DNA from 4 places in the Baekduia sp. Peel2402 genome. Region 4 is predicted to be linked to each of the others. Evidence: riboswitches for the same ligand, from Rfam matches in the RefSeq annotation. Region 4 holds a riboswitch; each other region holds the start of a gene.
The links. Region 4 has a riboswitch for cyclic di-AMP ahead of ACT01A_RS18220 (transglycosylase family protein). Riboswitches for the same ligand answer to the same signal wherever they lie in the genome.

Region 1: it holds a riboswitch for cyclic di-AMP, as region 4 does, so the genes downstream of both, ACT01A_RS06885 (hypothetical protein) here and ACT01A_RS18220 (transglycosylase family protein) in region 4, are expected to answer to the same signal.
Region 2: it holds a riboswitch for cyclic di-AMP, as region 4 does, so the genes downstream of both, ACT01A_RS01435 (NlpC/P60 family protein) here and ACT01A_RS18220 (transglycosylase family protein) in region 4, are expected to answer to the same signal.
Region 3: it holds a riboswitch for cyclic di-AMP, as region 4 does, so the genes downstream of both, ACT01A_RS00640 (septal ring lytic transglycosylase RlpA family protein) here and ACT01A_RS18220 (transglycosylase family protein) in region 4, are expected to answer to the same signal.

What each region holds. Positions count from the first base shown of each region.
Region 1 is NZ_CP199582.1:1,399,738-1,404,606, reverse strand. It holds gene ACT01A_RS06895 (DNA polymerase III subunit alpha) at 1-1,639, shown strand, start outside; gene ACT01A_RS06890 (c-type cytochrome) at 1,840-2,337, shown strand; cyclic di-AMP (ydaO/yuaA leader) riboswitch at 2,676-2,818, shown strand; gene ACT01A_RS06885 (hypothetical protein) at 2,830-3,708, shown strand; gene ACT01A_RS06880 (glutamine synthetase family protein) at 3,827-4,869, shown strand, end outside.
Region 2 is NZ_CP199582.1:282,051-286,919, forward strand. It holds gene ACT01A_RS01420 (ATP-binding cassette domain-containing protein) at 1-321, shown strand, start outside; gene ACT01A_RS01425 (ABC transporter permease) at 322-1,101, shown strand; gene ACT01A_RS01430 (ABC transporter permease) at 1,098-1,862, shown strand; cyclic di-AMP (ydaO/yuaA leader) riboswitch at 1,938-2,070, shown strand; gene ACT01A_RS01435 (NlpC/P60 family protein) at 2,080-3,000, shown strand; gene ACT01A_RS01440 (SDR family NAD(P)-dependent oxidoreductase) at 3,013-3,708, opposite strand; gene ACT01A_RS01445 (helix-turn-helix transcriptional regulator) at 3,812-4,702, shown strand; gene ACT01A_RS01450 (hypothetical protein) at 4,713-4,869, shown strand, end outside.
Region 3 is NZ_CP199582.1:129,715-134,583, forward strand. It holds gene ACT01A_RS00625 (sigma-70 family RNA polymerase sigma factor) at 1-526, shown strand, start outside; gene ACT01A_RS00630 (amidohydrolase family protein) at 536-1,432, shown strand; gene ACT01A_RS00635 (hypothetical protein) at 1,541-1,672, shown strand; cyclic di-AMP (ydaO/yuaA leader) riboswitch at 1,718-1,942, shown strand; gene ACT01A_RS00640 (septal ring lytic transglycosylase RlpA family protein) at 1,950-2,684, shown strand; gene dinB (DNA polymerase IV) at 2,768-3,877, shown strand; gene ACT01A_RS00650 (alpha/beta fold hydrolase) at 3,888-4,703, shown strand; gene ACT01A_RS00655 (methyl-accepting chemotaxis protein) at 4,796-4,869, shown strand, end outside.
Region 4 is NZ_CP199582.1:3,737,381-3,742,249, reverse strand. It holds gene ACT01A_RS18235 (PASTA domain-containing protein) at 1-526, opposite strand, end outside; gene ACT01A_RS18230 (SLC13 family permease) at 577-1,695, shown strand; gene ACT01A_RS18225 (hypothetical protein) at 1,831-2,082, opposite strand; gene ACT01A_RS18220 (transglycosylase family protein) at 2,187-2,861, opposite strand; cyclic di-AMP (ydaO/yuaA leader) riboswitch at 2,873-3,037, opposite strand; gene ftsH (ATP-dependent zinc metalloprotease FtsH) at 3,263-4,869, shown strand, end outside.

The DNA of each region.
Region 1 (4,869 bases), 2.3 Mb from region 4:
CCCCTACATCGAGCGCCTGCAGCGCCTGCGGGCCGACCCGTCCTACGAGATCCCCTACGAGCACCCGTCGCTTAAGGAGGTCCTCGGAGACACGCTCGGGACGATCATCTTCCAGGACCAGGTCATTGAGGTCGCGATGGCGTTCGCGGGATTCTCGCCGGGCGAGGCGGAGGGCCTGCGGCGGGCGATGTCGCGCAAGCGCTCTACGGCGGCGATCGAGGCTTACCACGGGCGCTTCGTGCGGCGGGCGATGGCGCGCTGGGAAGACGTCGACGAGACCCTCGGCGAGCGCGTCTGGGACCAGGTGAAGGGCTTCTCGGGCTTCGGGTTCCCTAAGGCGCACGGCGCGGCCTTCGGGCTGCTGGCCTATCAGTCGACCTACCTGCGGGTGCACTACGCCACCGAGTTCCTGGCGTCGCTGTTGGACGAGCAGCCAATGGGCTTCTACCCGCCGGACGCGCTCGTGCACGAGGCGCAGCGGCGTGGGATCGAGGTGCTGCCGCCGGACGTCAACGCGAGCGGGGTGGGGTGCACGGTCGTCGACGTGGCCGCGGACGGCACGCCCGGCGTGCGGATCGGCCTGGGCTATGTGCTGGGCGTGCGTCAGGACGACGTGGAGGCGCTGGTCGCCGCGCGCGAGGCGGCAGGGCCGTTCCGCACGATCGAGGACCTTGCATCGCGCGCTGGAGCCGGTCGTGCGGCGCTGGAGCAGCTCGCGTGGTCGGGCGCTTGCGATGCGCTCACGGACGGCTCGCGGCGCCGGGCCCTGTGGGATCTGGGGGTCGCCGCGCCCGGCAAGCGCCTGCTGACGTCGGTGGTCGGCGTGTCCGGCCGCCGTACCCGCATCGACTCCGGGACCCAGCTCTCGCTGCCGCTCGGCGTCGGCCAGACGCCGGACCTGGCTGCGCTCACCGGCTGGGAGGCGATGATCGCCGACTACACGACGACCGGCCTGACAACCGCCACGCACCCGCTTGGGCTGCTGCGCGACGAGCTGAAGGCGAAGGACATGGTCACCAGCGGCGATCTGCGTCGCCTGCGCCACGGCACGGCCGTCCGCATCGGCGGCCTGGTCGTCGCGCGCCAGCGCCCGGGCACCGCGAAGGGCGTCTGCTTCCTGCTGCTGGAGGACGAGATGGGGACGGTCAACCTCGTCGTGCCGCCCAACGTCTACGAGCGTGACCGCACGATCGTCCGGGCCGAGCCGCTCGTCGTCGCCGAAGGCGTTCTTGAGCGTCATGCCTCCGCAGGCGGTGCGATCAACGTCGTCATCCGCCGCCTCGCCCGCCTCGACGCCACCGGCGCCCTCCGCGCGCGTCCAGCCGCCGATGTCTCGACGCCGCACCTCACCTCGGTCACCGGCGGCTCCTCCGAGACCATCTCCGCCGACATCGTCGTCTCCATGCTCGACGCCCTCGAGCTCGCCCGTCAGGAGGCCCGCCACGCCGCTGCCGCCGAGGGCGAACCCGCGGCCGCCACCACCGACGCCACCGACGACGGCGCCATCGCGCCCACACCGCTCCGGCCCGTCACACCCGCCGCCACCGCCGACGATGACGACCTCGCCGCCACCGGCACCGACGACTTTCGCGCCATCGCACCACCCGTCCAGAGCTTCGCCGCCGGCCGCCGCCGCTGAGCCATGCCCTCTCTTTCCACCGCGCTGGGCCCTCCGTTTCGCACCGTCCTCCTCCGTGTTGGAGTCAGCATCGCGCCGTCCTTCGCTGCCCGGGGCACCACTTCGCGCTGTCCTCCGCGTCGTCTTCCCGCCGCTTCGTCAGTCCGGCGCGACGGTCCGGACTTGATTTGGCACCCGGGTCTGCGGATAGGGTCACGCTCGTGATCGGGACCCTCGTGTTCGTCCTCGCGTTCCTGGCAATCGGCCTGTCGGTCGTGCTGGCTGCGATGCGCAGTGGCCGGCCCCCCGCGGGCTCCAAGAAGGAGACGCGTGCCCAGCGCCGCGTGTGGAGCGTCGGCATCGCGGTCGTGATCGTCGCGCTTGGCGTCACGCTGCCGGCCGTCATCCTCGTCAACAACGGCGAGGATCACGCCAGCCACGGCGCTGGCGGCGTTCAGCTCACCGGCGCCCAGACCAACGGCCGCGCGCTCTTCGCTGAGAAGTGCTCGACCTGCCACACGCTCGCCGGCTCTCACGCCGTCGGCCGGGTTGGTCCGAACCTCGACACGCTCAACGGCGGCAACCTCAAGCCCGCGTTCGTGCTCGATGCCATCAAGAACGGCCGCGCCTCCGGCAACGGCCAGATGCCCTCGGGGCTTTTGTACGGCGACGACGCCAAGGACGTCGCCGACTACGTAGCCACCGTCTCGGGCCGCTGATCCCGCCGCCGCCTCGCCGCGCCTGACGATCCGGGCCAGGCCAGCGGCCTGGGTCGCTGGCCGGGATCGTGTGTGGCGTTGCAAGCAGCGCGGCCGTGCCCGGCGCGACACGGTCCCGCCAGGGGACGAAACGTCCGTGTGTCCGCCGCGCGACCTTGTCAAGAGCGGATTCGCACGAGCTCAGCAACTCGTCACCGGGCCGCTTCGCGGATGTCAAGCGGCGGTTTCCCGCTAGGTGCGGGCTCATTCCGTCCGACGCATGCCTGACTATGCCGTCAGTTCGCGCTTGCCATAACTCTGCGAACTAGCAGGGAATTTCGACGTTGCTACGATGCCGCCGTTCACAACCGCTGAATCCTCGCCAGGGCAACCTGTCGTGGAGCGGGGGACCCATGTTGGTTTGGGGCGAATCGCATTCGCGTAGCGCCGCTCTTCGGCGCGAGCCCGTCAGCTAACCCCGTAAGCCCAAGGAAGAGGAACCGAGAACACGTCATGCCATCGACGGACGCGCCCAACTGGTGGGCCGATGTGCAGCAGGAGCGCGAGGATCTCGCGGCCCCCGGCCGTCGTCCGGCCGATGACTGGCTCGGTGAGGACATCGACTTCGTCCCGCGCCGTCGCATGACGCGCGGGCGTGACGCCGCCGGCGCTGCGCCCCTCGATGAGCGCCTGACCGCCGCTCCGGCCACGGCCACCGCCGTCCCCGGCGCAGACGGCGCCGCCCACCCGCTCCACGGCGTGTTCGTCCCCGCTGACGCTGCTGCCCTGTCCCACGGCACCTCTCGCACCCTCGAGCTCGTCTCCGAGGACGACGACGCCAACGCTCGCCGCGCACGCGCCGTCGCCCGCGCGATCGAGCAGGACGACGCCCGCAGCGGCGCCCGCTCGCGCTCGCGCACGATCGAGCTGCACGCCAGCGACGACGCTCGCGGCCGCACGATCGAGCTTCTCACCGAGGCTGACGTCGCCACCGCCGCCGTCGACACCCCGGCCGCTGCCGTCGCCCACGAGCTCGCCCACCTCAGCGCGGCCGACGACCCCTTTGCGAGCCCGCCGCCGCCCGCCGGCGTGCGCCGCACCATCCAGATCAAGGGCCGTCCGACCGAAGCCGGTCGTCTCGCGAACGCCGCCGAGCGTTCGATGGCCCAGCGCCATCGCGGCCGGACGACCTCCGACCGCGTCGGCCACCGCCCCGACCGCATCGCGCTCTGGGCCGTCGCCCTCGGCGCGATCCTGATCCTCCTCGCGGCGATGACGTCCTCCTCGCAGGCCGCCGTGCGCCACGCCGGCGCCAAGCCCGCCGCGGCCAAGGCCTCCCACACGACCGTCTACGCGCCCCGCGCCGCGACGCTCGCCCTGCACCAGCGCTAACCGCGCTGCGCCGCCGCGCCGCGCCACCCGCGCGTAGCGCTCCACCGCCGTCTCCCTCGACACAACGGCGTTCAGCTTCCGACCAGCGTCACACCACGGATCCTCTAGGGTCCCGGCAATGAGCGAAGCACCCCGCACGGTGGAGGATGTCAAGGCCCTCGTGGACGAGCACCAGCTGCGGTTCATCCGCTTCTGGTTCACGGACATCCTCGGCCAGCTGAAGTCGTTCAGCATCAACTCCGCCGAGTTGGACGACGCCTTCGAGAACGGCATGGGCTTCGACGGCTCCTCCATCACGGGGTTCAACGCGATCGAGGAGTCCGACATGATCGCCATGCCGGACCCCAGCACCTTCGCGATCCTGCCCTGGCGGCCGGAGGAGCAGGGCGTCGGCCGCGTCTTCTGCGACGTCCTCACGCCGGAGCGCACGCCCTACGAGGGCGACCCGCGGCACGTGCTGCGCCGCGCCCTGGATCGCATGCACACGATGGGCTTCGACACCTTCAACGTCGGTCCCGAGCTGGAGTACTTCCTCTTCAAGGACAAGAACGGGACCGAGGTCCTGGACGAGGGCGGCTACTTCGACCTCACCACCCTGGACGCCGGCTCCGACGTGCGCCGCGAGACCGTCATCGCGCTGGAGCAGCTCGGCATCCACGTCGAGTACTCCCACCACGAGGTCGGCCCCTCGCAGCACGAGGTCGACATGCGCTACGCGCCCGCCCTCAAGATGGCCGACGACTGCATGACCCACAAGATCACGGTCAAGGAGTACGCCATGAAGTACGGCTGGCATGCCACGTTCATGCCCAAGCCGCTCTTCGGCGAGAACGGGTCGGGCATGCATACGCACCTGTCGCTCTTCAAGGACGGCAAGAACGCGATGTTCGACGCCGACGACCCGTACTTCCTGAGCGACATCGGCAAGGCCTTCATCGCCGGCCAGCTCAAGCACGCCCGCGAGTTGTCCTCCATCTTCGCCCAGTGGGTCAACTCCTACAAGCGGCTCGTCCCCGGCTACGAGGCGCCGGTCTACGTCGCCTGGAGCCGACGCAACCGCTCCGCGCTCGTCCGGGTGCCGCTCTACCACCCCGGCAAGGAGAACGGCACGCGCATGGAGCTGCGCTGCCCGGACCCCGCCTGCAACCCCTACCTGACCTT
Region 2 (4,869 bases), 2.1 Mb from region 4:
GCGGCGCTGAAGGCCGAGGTCGGGCGGCCGCACCTGGACATCACGTTGTCGCGCAACGGCGGCGACATCGAGCCAGACGCGGAGGCCGCGGGGCGCGCCGTGGCGCCCTACGGCGATCTCTGCTCGGCGGCGCCTGGCGTCCACGTGTCGTTGCGCGTCGAGTCCGGCGCTGCGGCGATGGCGCCGGTCGTGCGCGCGCTCGACGAGGCCGGCTTCACGGTCGAGGGCATCGAGCTCGTCCGCCCCACGCTGGACGACGTCTTCGCGGAGAAGACCGGGCACCGGATCGAGGGCGCCGCGCCGGCGCCGGCGGCCGTCTAAGTGCTCACCGGGATCGCCTCTCCGTCGTGGGCGCTCGCGGCGCGGACGCTGCGCAACATCCTGCGCCGCCCGCAGTTCCTGGCGCCGCTGGTGCTGATGCCGACGCTGTTCCTGGCGATCAACACCGGCGGGCTGCACCGGTCGACCGACCTGCCGGGCTTCCCTGAAGTCGACGGCTTCCTGGACTTCCAGCTGGCCGGCGCGATGACCCAGTCGCTGCTGCTCGGCGGCGTCATGCAGGGCATCGGGACCGCGCTGGAGATCGAAGGCGGCTTCTTCGATCGGCTGGTCGCCTCGCCGATCCCGCGCGTGTCCATCGTGCTCGGCCGGATCCTGGCCGGGACCGCGATCGCCGCCGCGCAGGTCGTCTGGTTCCTGATCCTCGGCGCGGTCTTCGGCGTGTCGTTTCACGGCGGCGTGCTCGGCGTCTTGTTGGTGATCTTGATCGGGGCGATCGCCGGGACCGGCTTCGCCGCGCTCGGCGTGCTGATCGCGTTGCGGGCGCGCAACGCCTCGACCGTCCAGGGGATCTTCCCGCTGGTCTTCGTCGTGCTGTTCGTCTCCAGCGCGTTCTTCCCACGCGCGCTGCTGGAGGCGCCGGCCGACTGGTTCGCCGACATCAACCCCTTGTCCTACGTCGCCGACGGGATGCGCGACCCCATCATCTCGGGGATCTCGGCTGCGCCTGTTCTTGAAGGCCTTGCGGCGGCGGTCGGGCTGGTGCTCGTGTTCGCCGCGCTTGCGGTGCTCGCGCTGCGCGGAAGGCTGCGCAACGCATGAGGCGCTCGCTGGCGGTCATCGGCGCGCTCGTGCGGCGGGCGCTGAACGAGCTGACGCGCGTGCCGGGCGCGGCGCTGCCGGGCGTCCTGGCGCCGTCGATCTTCTTGGTGGGGTTGAGCGGCGTGTTCGGCGAGGCGGCCCAGCTGCCGGGCTTCGACGCCACCGACTTCCGCACGTTCATCGTTCCTGTAGGCCTTTTGCAAGGAGCGGCGTTCACGGGCGCGGCGACCGGCGTGAACCTCGCGCGCGACATCGAGCGCGGCTGGTTCGATCGGCTGATGGTCTGCCCCGCGCCGCGCGTGACGATCCTCGCGGGGCTGGTGGCGAGCGCGGCGCTGCGCGCGTTGCTGCCCGCGACGTTCCTGCTGATCGTGGCCTTCGCGCTGGGCGTCGACTGGCCGGGCGCCGGCGCGCTGGCGATCGACGCGCTGCTGGTGATGGGCCTGGCGACCGCGATGGCGCTGTACGCGGTCCTGGTCGCGTTGAAGTTCAAGACCCAGCAGGCGGCACCGCTGATGCAGACCGTCGGCTTCATGGCCGTGCTGTTCACCACCGCCTACGCGCCGATGGACCTGCTGGCCGGCTGGATGCAGGCGATCGCCACCGTCAACCCGGTCACGCAGGTGCTGGATGGCGTCCGGCAGGGCTTCGTCGCGCACGTGACGTGGGCCGAGACGTGGCCGGCGCTGCTGGCCACCGTCGGCCTGGTGGGCGCGCTCGGGGCGCTCGCCGTGCGCTCGATGCGTCGCGTCGGCGTCTAGCACGGCGCTTTGCGGTTATGGATCCTGCAAGGGATCTTGCGCTTTGCAGGGATTTCGACTGGTAGAACGACGGCGTGCCGAGCCGTTCGGAGACGAACGGACGGGGGACCCACTGCGACCGCATCCCGGTCGCCGGGGCGAATCACGGTCCGGATGACCGCGTAGCGCCGTCTGTACGGCGCGAGCCCGACAGCTCACCTCGTAGGCGCAGCCCCCTATGCCTGTTCCCAGATCCCGCCACGCACTGGTCCCGCTCCTCGCGGCGGCCGCCATCTCGCTTCCGGCTGCCTCAGCGGCTGACGCCAAGCCGCTGAAGAAGGGCAGCCACGGCGTGCGCGTCAAGGTCCTGCAGCGCGACCTCGGCCTCTCCCCCGCCGACGGCATCTTCGGCAAGGGCACCTACAAGGCCGTGCGCCGGTTCCAGCGCAAGCACGGGTTGTCGGTCGACGGCATCGTCGGCACGGTCACCTGGCGCTTGGTCCACCAGTCCGGCAAGGCGCGCGCCGCGTCGCGCGCCGGCGGGACGTCGCGCGCTTCGCGTGGCGGCGGGTCGTCCTCCCGTGGCGGCTCGGTGCGGCTCCTGCAGCGCAAGCTCGGCATCGCCGCCGACGGCGTCTTCGGACCCGGCACCGCGAGCGCCGTCAAGACCTTTCAGCGCGCCCACGGGCTGACCGCCGACGGCGTCGTTGGCCCCGGCACATGGTCGGCGCTCGGCGTGACCGGCACGCACCCGGTGCTCAAGCGCTCCGGCATCGGCGGCGTCCGGGTGGTCCCCCGCCACGTGATCCTCCTGCGCCGCGCCGTCGCGGCCGCCAACCGCATCCAGTTCAAGCCCTACATCTACGGCGGCGGCCACGGCTCCTTCACGGCGGCCGGCTACGACTGCTCGGGCACCGTGTCCTACGTCTTGCACGGCATGGGCCGCCTGGGTCGCCCGATGGACTCGGGCGAGTTGATGTCCTACGGCAAGCCGGGTCGTGGCAAGTACGTCACGATCTACGCCAACAGCGGCCACGCGTTCATGGTCATCAACGGCCGCCGCTACGACACCAGCGGCCGCTCCGCCAGCGGCTCGCGCTGGGGCCCGGGGATGCGCTCGACGGCGGGCTACGTCGCGCGGCACCCGTCGGGCCTGTAGGCGCGACGCCCGCTACCAGGGCACCAGCCCGTCGCGGTCCTGGAAGGTCTGCGTCGGGCCGTCCTTGCCGACCTGCGCCATCGCCACGATCGCGTCGGTCCCCTCGGTCACCGTCTGGTGGCCGGAATGGCCGTTGAGGTCGGTGGCGGTGTAGCCGGGGTCGACGACGTTGACGCGGAAGCTCGGCAGCGCGCGAGCGTACATGTCGCTCAGCGCGACGACGGCGGTCTTCGACGTCGGGTAGCCGAGGCTGATGATGGTGTTCTCGACGCGCGACGTGTCGTTGTTGACCGCGAGCGATCCGAGGCCGCTTGCGACGTTGACGATCACAGGGTTCTCCGACTCCTCCAACAACGGCACGAACGCCTGGGTGACGCGCACGACGCCGAAGACGTTGGTCTCGTAGGTCTTGGCGACGTCGTCGGCGGTCGTGTCGCGCAGCGCGGCCATCGGGCCGACGATGCCCGCGTTGTTGATGAGGACGTCGAGGCCGGTGCCCGCGTCGCGGATCGTCTGGACGGCGGCGGCGACCGAGGCGTCGTCGGTGACGTCGAGCTGCACGAAGCGCGCGCCGAGCTTGTCGGCGGCGTCCTGGCCCGCGGTGGCGTCGCGGGCGCCGACCCAGACGTCGTGCCCGGCGTCGATCAGACGGCGGGCGGACTCGTGGCCGAGGCCCTTGTTGGCCCCGGTGATCAAGGTGGTGGTCATGCCTCCAGGGTGCGCCTTGGACCGTCGCGGCAAAAGAGGACGCCGGTTCCCTGGGACTGGCAGGGCGACGATAGGCGCGCCGGAGTGCGCGACAATGGAGCGCATGGAGACGCCTCCGCAGTGCCTGGGAGAACCAGCCGCGCCAGGGGCGCGACCGTGCTCCGAGCTCGCCGCCTGCCTGCGCACATGGCGCGACCGCCTCTCCCCCGCCGACGTCGGGCTGCCGAGCGGCGGCCGGCGCCGCGCGCCCGGGCTGCGGCGCGAGGAGCTGGCGCAGCTGGCGGGCGTGTCGGTGGACTACCTGGCGCGCCTGGAGCAGGGCCGGGCCGCGCACCCGTCGCCGTCCGTGCTGGCGCCGCTGGCCCGTGCGCTGCGGCTCAGCGACGACGAGCGCGCGCACCTCTTCCGCGTCGCTGGGCAGGCCGAGCCGCTGGCCGGGACGATCAACCGCCACCTGACGCCGTCGGTGCAGCGCGTGATCGACCGGCTCGGCGACGTGCCGGTGATGGTCATCGACGCGGCCTACGAGGTGGTGGCCGCCAACGCGCTGGCGATCGCGCTGGTCGGCGACAAGCGCGACCTGGGCCCGCGCGAGCGCAACATCGCCTGGAGCCAGTTCACGGGCGCGACGACGCGGTTCGTGCGCAGCTCGGAGGAGTCCCGCAGCATGGACTGCGAGGTCGTCGCCGATCTGCGCGAGGCGCGCGGGCGCTACCCGGAGGACGTCGTCCTGCGAGAGCTGATCGAGGATCTCCTGAAGGCCTCGCCGAAGTTCGCGGAGCTCTGGGAGCAGGCGCCGGTCGCGCCGCGCACGTCATCGCGCAAGTCGGTCGACCATCCCGAGGTCGGGCGGATCACGATCGACTGCGACATCCTCCAGGTCCGCGGCAGCGATCTGCGGCTGATCGTCTACACCGCGCCTCCGGGCTCGCCCGACGCCCAGGCGCTCCAGCTGCTGGCAGCGATCGGGACGCAGTCGTTCAGCGCCTCGTAGTCTCGGAGGCGTGAGCACCTACCGCGCCGAGGTCGACGCGATCCTGGCGGGCGCGCGGGCTGAGCGGGCCGCGCTGCTGGCGGCGGTCTCCGAGGAGCTGCGCGCGTCGCTGCCGGTCGACGCGACCGGGATCACGCAGGCGATCGAGCACCTGGCGGGCGCCGTGG
Region 3 (4,869 bases), 1.9 Mb from region 4:
ATACGACGAGCACCGCCGCAGCGTGCACGCCACGGCGTTCCGCGTGCTCGGGTCCGCCTCAGCCGCGCAGGACGTGGTCCAAGACGTCTTCTTGCGGGTCTGGCGCAACCCGTCGAAGTTCGATGCGCGCCGCGGCGAGATCGGCAGCTACCTGCGCCTGATGGCGCGCTCGCGGGCCGTCGACCTGTGGCGTGAGGGCCAGGCGTCCGGGCGCGCGGAGGACCGGCTGAAGGTCGTCGTCGCGCACGATCCGCCGCGGCCCGACGTGCAGCCGGATCACCTCGCGCTTGCCTCCGCCGACCGCTCGACCGTGCGCGACGCGCTCGGCCGCCTGCCGGACGCCCAGCGCGAGGCGCTCGTGCTGGCGTACTGGGGCGGGCTGACCGCCGATCAGATCGCCGAGCGCGCCGGCGTCCCGCTCGGCACCGCCAAGAGCCGGATCCGGCTCGGGCTGGCGCGGCTGCGCAGCGAGCTGGAGATGCTGCGGACCGGCGCCGATGTCAATGCGGAGGCCGCGGCCGCGTAGAGTCGGGGCGTGCCCGTCCGCGGCCTGCCCTTCGACGACGTCGTCACCGAGCTGCGCGAGGCCGAGCTGGCATGGCTCGGCCCCGACGTGGAGTGGTTCGACGCCCACACGCACATCGGCCACCACGACCCGGACGGCTTTGAGGCCGACCCGGAGGAGATCGTCGAGGCGCTCGACGTCGCCGGCCAGCAGCGCGCGCTGCTGTTCGCGATGCACGAGCCCGACGGCTACCGCGAGGCCAACGACTGGGTGTTGAAGTCGTGTGCGGAGTCCGGCGGCCGTCTGGTCCCGCTCGGGCGGATCGACCCGAAGGCGCCTGACGCACTGGAGGAGGCGCACCGCCTGCTGGCGGCCGGCGCGCGGGGCTTCAAGCTGCACCCGCGCAGCGACGCCTTCACGTTGCCCAACCCCGTCGTCGACGAGGTCGTCGCGCTGGCCGGCGAGCACCGGCTGCCGGTGCTCTTTCACGCGGGGCGGGGGATCCCTGATCTCGGGTCCTCGGTCGTCGATCTGGCGCGGGCTCATCCGGGTGCGCGGCTGATCCTCGCGCACGCCGGGATCAGCGACCTCGGGCCGATCGCGCCGCACGCGCGCGAGCTGCCCAACATCCTGTTCGACACCTCGTGGTGGCTGATCAGCGACATGTTGACCTTGTTCTCCACGATCCCGCCCGGGCAGATCTTGTACGCCTCGGATCTGCCCTACGGCGGGCCGCGCTTCCCGTCGCTGCTGATGCTGCGCTGCGCGCGTGCGGTGGGGCTGACGCCGGAGCAGGCGCGGGCGATCGCGGGTGCGCAGACCGCGCGAGTGGTGGACGGAGCGGATCTTCTGGACCTCGGCCCGGCGCCGGGCGAGGACGTACCGCTCGGGCGCCGCGTGCTCGCGTTCGAGCGGGTCATCGCCTAGGTGTCGGCCGCGGTGCAATTGGCCTTCCGCGACGGGGATCCGAGCGAGGCATTGGCCTTGGCGCGGCTCGCGTGCGCGACGTCGCCAGAAGCACAGCATCGGGAAACGTTGAGCGAGATCGATCGTTACCTGGAGCTCGCTCAGCAGCGCGTGGGCGAGGGCTTCGATCCGTTCGCCTGCCTCTACCCGGCGATGGTCGGGATGGTCCTCGCGGGGACCGCAGACGCGCTCTCAGTGTGAGCCTCCTCACACAGTCATCAAGTTCTATGGGTACTCTGGCGAACGCTTGTTCGAACGCCGAGCCGTCTCCACCTGAACGCAAATAGGGAGACGGGCGGGGGACCCAATTGCCTGGTCGTGAGTGCGATCCGACCGGTATGGGGCGAATCACGGGCCTGATGGCCCGGTAGCGACGACGAAGTCGCCCGTATGTGCCAGACCGGCATGTTCGTGGTGGCGGCCTTGCCGCGAGCCCGACAGCTAACCCCGTAGGCGATGACCACAGGAGGTGCCTCCCTTGAGGCTCAAGAACCTGCGCGCCACGGGTCTCACCGGCGCGCTGCTGAGTACGACCATCATCGCGGTGGCTCCGGCCGTCGCGGATTCCGATACGCAGTCCCAGAACACGACGGCCGCCGCCTCGGCGCCGGCCGCTGCGAAGACCGCCGTCCCGCCGCCGGTGGCGACCAAGGCCTCGTCCTCGCTGACGGTGTCCTCGGTGCGCCGCACGGTGATCGCCGGCAAGCGCGTCGTCGTGCGCGGCACCCTGCGTCCCGCCGGCTCCGGCCGTGCGGTGGCGCTCCAGGTCCGCCAGAAGAGTGGCGGCGGCTGGATCACCGTCAATCACGACCGCACGAACGCCAAGGGCCGCTACGTGCTGGCCTGGCGCGCGGCGAAGACCGGCACCCGCCGGATCCGCGTGCACTTCGGCGGCACCCGCGAGCTGTCCTCGGCCCGTCACCAGGCCGGGACTACGCGCGTCTACCGTCGGGCGCTCGCGTCCTGGTACGGCCCGGGCCTCTACGGCGGCCACCTCGCCTGCGGCGGGACGCTGACGCCGGGCACGCTCGGCGTCGCCAACAAGTCGCTGCCGTGCGGCACCAAGGTGACGTTGCACTACAAGGGGCGCACGGTGCGCGTCCCGGTCATCGACCGCGGCCCGTACGTCGGCGCCCGCGAGTTCGACCTGACCGCCGCGACGAAGACGAAGCTCGGCTTCGGCTCGACCGGCACGGTCCTCACGACGCGCTAGCCGCGTCGACGTCGCACCCGCATCACCGGCCTGTCCGCCAGGGCCACGCGTCGCCGTCACTGGCGCCGCGTACCCTGGCGGGCATGGCCAAGCGGGTCATCGCCCACCTCGACTGCGATGCGTTCTTCGCGTCCGTCGAGCTGCAGCGGCGGCCCGAGCTGCGCGGTCTTCCCGTGATCGTCGCCGGGACCGGCCCGCGCGCGGTCGTGACGACCGCGTCCTACGAGGCGCGGAAGTTCGGGATCGGCAGCGCGATGAGCGCGGCCGAGGCCAAGCGCCGGTGCCCGCAGGCGATCACGATCCCGCCCGACCACGCCGCGTATTCGGAGAAGTCGCGCGAGGTGTGGGGGGTGGTCCGCGAGCGGATCGCGATCCTCCAGCAGGCGGGGATCGACGAGGCCTACGCGGACCTCAGCGACGTCGACGAGAAGCCGATCCCGTTGTTGAGGGCGTTGATCGCCGACGTCAAGGAGGCCACCGGCATCCAGATCTCGGCCGGCGTCGCGCCCAACCGGCTGGTGGCCAAGATCGCGTCTGACCTCGGCAAGCCCGCCGGCTTCGTCGCCATCGGCCGCGAGCAGTGCGCCGCCCACATCGCCGACCGCTCGCCGCGGATCGTCCCGGGCATCGGCCCCAAGACCGCCGCGCGCCTAGCCGAGATGGGCTTCGCGACGCTCGGCGCGTTGCAGAACGCGCCCGTTGAGGAGCTCCAGGAGCGCTTTGGCGAGCGCTACGGCTACGACCTGCACCGCCGCGCGCACCTGCACGACGAGTCGCCGGTCGAGACCACGCGCGTCGCCAAGTCGCGCTCGGTCGAGACGACCTTCGACGAGGACGTCGCCGACCACGCCCAGCTGGAGTCGATCCTGCGCGGCCAGGCCAAGAAGCTCGCCGAAGGCCTCCAGCGCAAGGAGACGCGCGGCAAGAACATCGCGATCAAGGTCCGCCTCGACGACTGGACCACGGTGACCCGCGCGAAGACGATCGACACCTACATGAACGACGAGGCCACGATCATCTCCGTCGCCCTCGACCTCTTCCGCGACTACGCACCTCAACGCCCCGTCCGCCTCCTCGGCGTCCGCGTCGCCTCCTTCGAGGACGAGGCCGACGACACGCCGTCGGAGGGCGGGCGGGGATCGGGTCCTCGCCCGGTCCCGCCGGGCCAGCTGGTCCTGCCGATCAGCGTGTAGCGTCCGCCGCATGACGCACCTGACCGTCGGCGGCCGTCAGCTGTTCCACCAGCGATCCGGGAGCGGGAGCGAGCCGCTGCTGCTGATCCAGGGGATGAGCGGGACGCACCTGGCGTGGGGTGAGCCGTTCCTGAAGGGGTTGGCGGAGGACTTCGACGTGGTGGCCTACGACCACCGTGGGATCGGGCGCAGCGATCCGGTTGGCGAGCCGTTCACGATCAAGGAGCTGGCGCAGGACGCCGCCGGGGTGCTCGACGCGCTCGGATGGGAGACCGCGCACGTGGTCGGCATCTCGATGGGCGGGATGATCGCCCAGGAGCTCGCGCTCGCCCATCCGGACCGGGTCCGGACGCTGACGCTCGGCTGCACGTACTGCGGCGGCGAAGGCTCCGAGCTCGCGCCGCCCGAGACGCTCGCCAAGCTCGCACAAGGCTTCCAGTCCGGCGACCGCGAGCTGGCGATCCGCACCGGCTTCGAGGTCAACGTGTCGGCCGAGTTCGCCGCCCAGCCCGGCGCCTACGAGGCGTTCCGCGCGATGGCCAAGGCGCTGCCCGCGCCGCTGCCGGTGATCATGCTCCAGATGCAGGCGATCGGCGGGCACGACACGAGCGCCAGGCTGCCGCAGCTCGAAGGGCTCCCGACGCTCGTGATCCACGGCGACGCGGACCGCATGCTGCCAGTTGGCAATGGCCGGATGATCGCGTCGCTGATCCCGGGTTCAACGCTGGAAGTTCTTCCCACCGTTGGGCACATGTTCTGGTGGGAAAAGCCCACCATCAGCGCGGATCTGATCCGTGGGCACGCGCTGGCCACCATGAGTGGGTAGACGCCAGATGGCCGGATGGCTTAGCCGTCCGGAGTTCATCAGGATTCTGACATTCAGTGAGTCTCGCTGCGTGCCGAGGAGAGGGACAGATCATGCTCGCCTTCCTCCGCTCCTCCAAGAAGCCCGACCCGGCGCTCGCCCAGCTTCAGTCGCGGCTCAACTCGCT
Region 4 (4,869 bases):
CGTCGACCGTCGTCTCCGGCGCGACCGACGTGCCGCCCGCCGGGGACGTGTCGCAGACCTTCGGCGAGCCGCCGAGCAGCTCGTCGAAGAAACCGCCGTTCTCGGTCTGCAAGTCGGCCTTCAGGTTCGCGTCCTCGAGCTCCTGCTGGGCGTCGTTGGCGGACAGGCCGACGACGTCGGGGACCGTGACCTCGACCACGCGCCGGACGCGCACCGCGGTCAGCGCCGGGCGCGCGGTGCCGGAGGAGGCCAAGACGTCGACGACGTTGACGCCCTCCTCCAGGCCAATCTGCGCCGACCACGTGCCGCCTGACACCAAGGCCTTCTCGCCGCGGACGAGCACGGTCGCGCCCGCCGGGGAGACCGTGCCGCGGAACTCGACGCGCTCGTCGCGGACCGTGCCCTGATCGGACGGCGAGGTCACCACCAAGCGCACGGGCGCGGTGGCCGTGGCGGGCTTCTCGCCGCCGCAGCCGGTGATGATGAGGGCGCAGGCTGCGCCGGCGAGGAGTCCGATCCGCTTCATCGCGTTCCCCTGAGTATGCGACAGCGCGAGCGGGCACGCTTGGGCGCGTCATGGATGGCGGTCGCGTCGAGCGGTTCCTCGTAGCGCCGGTGCTGGCCGGCGCCGTCGTCGCGTTCTGCACCGACGAGCGCGCGCGGGACGCCGCCGACCAGGCGCGCGGGCCGTTCCTGTTGGTCGCCGGGCTGTTGATGTTGGGGTTGGTCGCCGACCGTGACGGGCTGTTCGCCTGGGCCAGCGCGCGGCTGCTGGGCGTGACCGATCACCCGCGGCGACTGTTGGCGGTCGCGCTAGCGCTGGTGGCGGTCGTCACCGCACTGCTGAACCTCGACACCGCGGTCGTGTTCCTGACGCCGGTGCTGATCGGCGCGGCGCGTGGGGCAGGCGTCGAGGAAGGACCCTTCTTGTACGGGTCGGTCCTGATGGCCAACGCCTCGTCGCTGCTGCTGCCCGGCGCGAACCTGACCAACCTGTTGGTGTTGGCCAGCGAGCCGGTGTCGGGCGCGACGTTCGTGGCGCGCGTGCTGCCCGGAGCGCTGGCGGCAGCGGTCGTGACGGCGCTCGGGTTGATGGCCTGGCAAGGACGACACCCGCGCTGCGACGGCGGCAACGACGCTCGCGACCGTGCGCCAGCCAAGGCCGAGCGTCCGCGCCCCCTCAGCGTCGTCGCCTGCGCGATCGCCGCCGTGCTGGTCCTGGTGCTGCCCGACCCCAGCCTGCCCGTGCTCGCGGTCGGCGTCATCGCGGTGCTCGTGCGGCGCGTTGAGGGCGACGCCGTCGCCGAGGCCGTCGGCCCGCTCGCGCTGCTGGGCCTCTTCAGCGTCTCGGTTTTGCTCGGGGCGCTCGCCCGCACCTGGTCGGGACCGGCCGAGCTGCTCGCGTCCGCGTCACCGCTAGAGACGACCGCGATCGGCGCGTGCGCCGCGATCTTGGTCAACAACCTCCCGGCCGCGGTCCTGCTCAGCGCCGCTCCGCCGCCGCATCCGCGCGCGCTGCTGTTCGGCCTCAACCTCGGGCCGAACCTCGCGGTCACCGGCTCGCTGTCGGCCTACCTGTGGTTCAAGGCCGCGCGGTCTGCGGGCGCGGAGCCGAGCGCGCTGCGCTTCAGCCTGATCGGCGCGCCGCTGGCGCTCGTCGCGATGGCGGCGGCGCTGCTGACGGGCACCCGTTAGGCACCCGTTAACGACCAGAGCCCCTGCTGGCACAGGGGCTCCGGGCGAGGAGGTCAAACGATGATGCAGGAGGAGGTGCTGCGGTGCGTTGCGTTGCTCCCCGGTGATCGGCACGAGGCCGTCCGATCTTGAGCGTCAGTCGGCAGCCAAAAGGCGCACGGTGCGGCGCCCACCGGCCACCGCGCGGTGCCAGGGGCCGTCGCCGTCGAGCTCACCGCCGAAGTCCAGCAGCAGCGCGGCGAGCGTCAGCGCCTCGTCGCGCGGTTGCGGCGGCGAGACGTACTCGCGGTCGCGCCGGCCGGTCAAGCCGGGGCTGAAGTGATCCTCGACCCGCACGCTGAACGACGGGCCGAGCGTCAGGGAAAGCTGGTCGGAGGCACCGGACACGGTGGCGGAAGCCTCGCACAAACCGCGCGCGGGGCTTCCGCCACGACCGCACCGCGCGCGATTGCGCCGCGCGGTGCGGGACGACGTGACCGGTGGTGGTTTGTCTAGGCCTGCGCGCCGCAGACCGGCCAGGGCGCGGTGCCCTGCGCGGCCAGGAGCGCGGCGGCGCGCTGGTCCTGCTCGGCCTCGGGCGCCGCGGCGGGATCGCCGCTGCCGCCCATCGCCTTCCAGGTCGAGCGCGTGAACTGGTACTTGCCGCGGTAGACGCCGTCGGCGGAGATCGCGGTCGGATCGCCGCCGGACTCGCACTGGGCGATCTTCGCCAGCGTCGCGGAGGCGTCGCCGGAGACCGCGGCCGCCGAGGCGGTCTCGGCGTCTTCAGCCAGCCCGCTGGACAGGCCGAGCGCGCCGGCGGTCTGCGGCCCGACGATGCCGTCGACCGTCAGCCCGTTCTTGCGCTGAAAGCTCTTGACGGCGCGGGCGGTGGTCGCGGTGAACTTCCCGGTCTGCTTGATGCCGAGCGCGGCCTGCAGCGCCTTGACGGCGGCGCCGGAGGAACCGGCCTTGAGCGTCTGCGGCGCGGGCGCCTGGGCGGCCGTCTGGCCGAGCGCCAGCGGCGCGCCGAGCGCGAAGACGGCGACGAGCGTGGCGGCGACGCTGCTGCCGGAGCGCCGACGGCGCCGTCGGCGCACCATGGCCAGGCGCGCGGCCACCGCGGTGCGGCGGGCACGCGAGCGCTCCAGCGAAGCCTGGCAGGCGCGTTCGAGGTCTGAGATCACGACGAGGTGCTTCCTTTGCTCTTTCAGGCCTACGGGGTTAGCTGTCGGGCTCGCGCTGAAGAGCTGCGCTACTGCGCCGTGAAGGCGCCGATTCGCCCCGGGAGCCATGCGTGATGGCTCCATTGGGTCCCCCGCTCCCGGGCGCCGTGGCGACCGGGACTCGGCTGGTGTACGACGGCAAAGCCAAGCACATCTGAACGACGCGTGCGGCTTGACATAACCGTTCGGGACCGACCTTTGGATCGGCCTCAGCGACGTGCAGGGCAAAGGTCGCCGTCTGGGCTCGTACACTGCGTCGCCACCGCATGCCTCCGGAGTCAGAAGCCCCCCGTCGCAGGGACGATCGCCAACCGACGCCGTGGCGCGTCGAGGGCGCGCCCGAGGAGAAGAAGCAGGGACCGATGGGCATGCCGCGTCCGCCCGGAGGCCGGCGCTTCATCTACTTCGTCGTCGCGCTGCTGGCGCTGAACTTCCTGTTTGCGTCGCTGGTGCCGCAGTCGACCGACCGCGCCGAGGTCCCGTACTCGCAGTTCCTCAGCGAGGTCGACAAGAACAACGTCAAGGAGGTCTTCGCCAAGGGAGACAGCCTCCAGGGCGAGTTCAAGAACAAGGTCAAGCCGCAGGACTCCAAGGACGACGCGGAGGTCAAGTTCACCACCTTCCGCCCGGCGTTCGCCCCGGCCGACGACACGCTGCTCAACCAGCTGCGCGAGAAGGGCGTCATCGTCTCGGCCAAGGCACTGGACAGCGGGCGCTCGATCTGGGCCGACCTGTTGCTGTTCTTCGGGCCGACGCTGTTGTTGGTGGGGTTGTTCGTCTTCCTGGCGCGCCGCGCGGCTGGCGGGGGCGCGGCCGGCCTCGGCGGTCTGGGCCGCTCGCGCGCCAAGCGCTACGACGCGGCCACCGGAACGCGGACGACGTTCGCCGACGTCGCCGGCATCGATGAGGCCGAAGACGAGCTCGAGGAGGTCGTGGACTTCCTCAAGAACCCGGACAAGTACCGGTCGCTCGGCGCGATGATCCCCAAGGGCGTGTTGTTGAGCGGCCAGCCCGGCACGGGCAAGACGCTGCTGGCGCGCGCGGTCGCGGGCGAGGCCAACGTCCCGTTCTTCTCGATCAGCGCGAGCGAGTTCATCGAGATGGTCGTCGGCGTGGGCGCGTCCCGCGTCCGCGATCTGTTCACGCAGGCCAAGACCGCGGCGCCGTCGATCATCTTCATCGACGAGCTCGACGCGATCGGCCGCCAACGCGGTGGCGGCGCGTCGCTCGGCGGGCACGACGAGCGCGAGCAGACGCTCAACCAGATCCTCACCGAGATGGACGGCTTCGACGGGTCCGAGGGCGTCATCGTGCTGGCGTCCACCAACCGACCTGATGTCCTTGACTCGGCGCTGCTGCGCCCGGGCCGCTTCGACCGTCGCGTGACGGTCAACCCGCCCGACGTCGAAGGCCGCGAGAAGATCCTGCAGGTCCACACGCGATCGGTGCCGCTGGCCGACGACGTCGACCTGAAGGGCATCGCGGCGACGGCGCCGGGCATGGTCGGCGCCGACCTGCGCAACCTCGTCAACGAGGCCGCGCTGCTGGCCGCCAAGAGCGGACACAAGCAGGTTGAGTCGGCCGACTTCTACAACGCCTTCGAGAAGATCGTGCTCGGCACCGAGCGGCGCATCACGCTGTCGCACGAGGAGCGCGAGCGCACCGCCTACCACGAGGGCGGCCATGCGTTGTTGGGGATGTTGGAGCCTGGGGCCGACCCGGTGCGCAAGGTCTCGATCGTCCCGCGCGGCCGCGCGCTGGGCGTGACCTTCCAGTCCCCGGAGAGCGACCGCTACGGCTACGACACCGCGTACCTGCTGGGCCGCATCGTCGGCGCCCTGGGCGGCCGCGCCGCCGAGGAGATCGTGTATGGGTCGGTCACGACCGGCGCCGAATCCGATCTACAGCAGGTGACCTCGATCGCGCGCTCGATGGTCGGCCGCTGGGGCATGTCTGACCAGATCGGGCT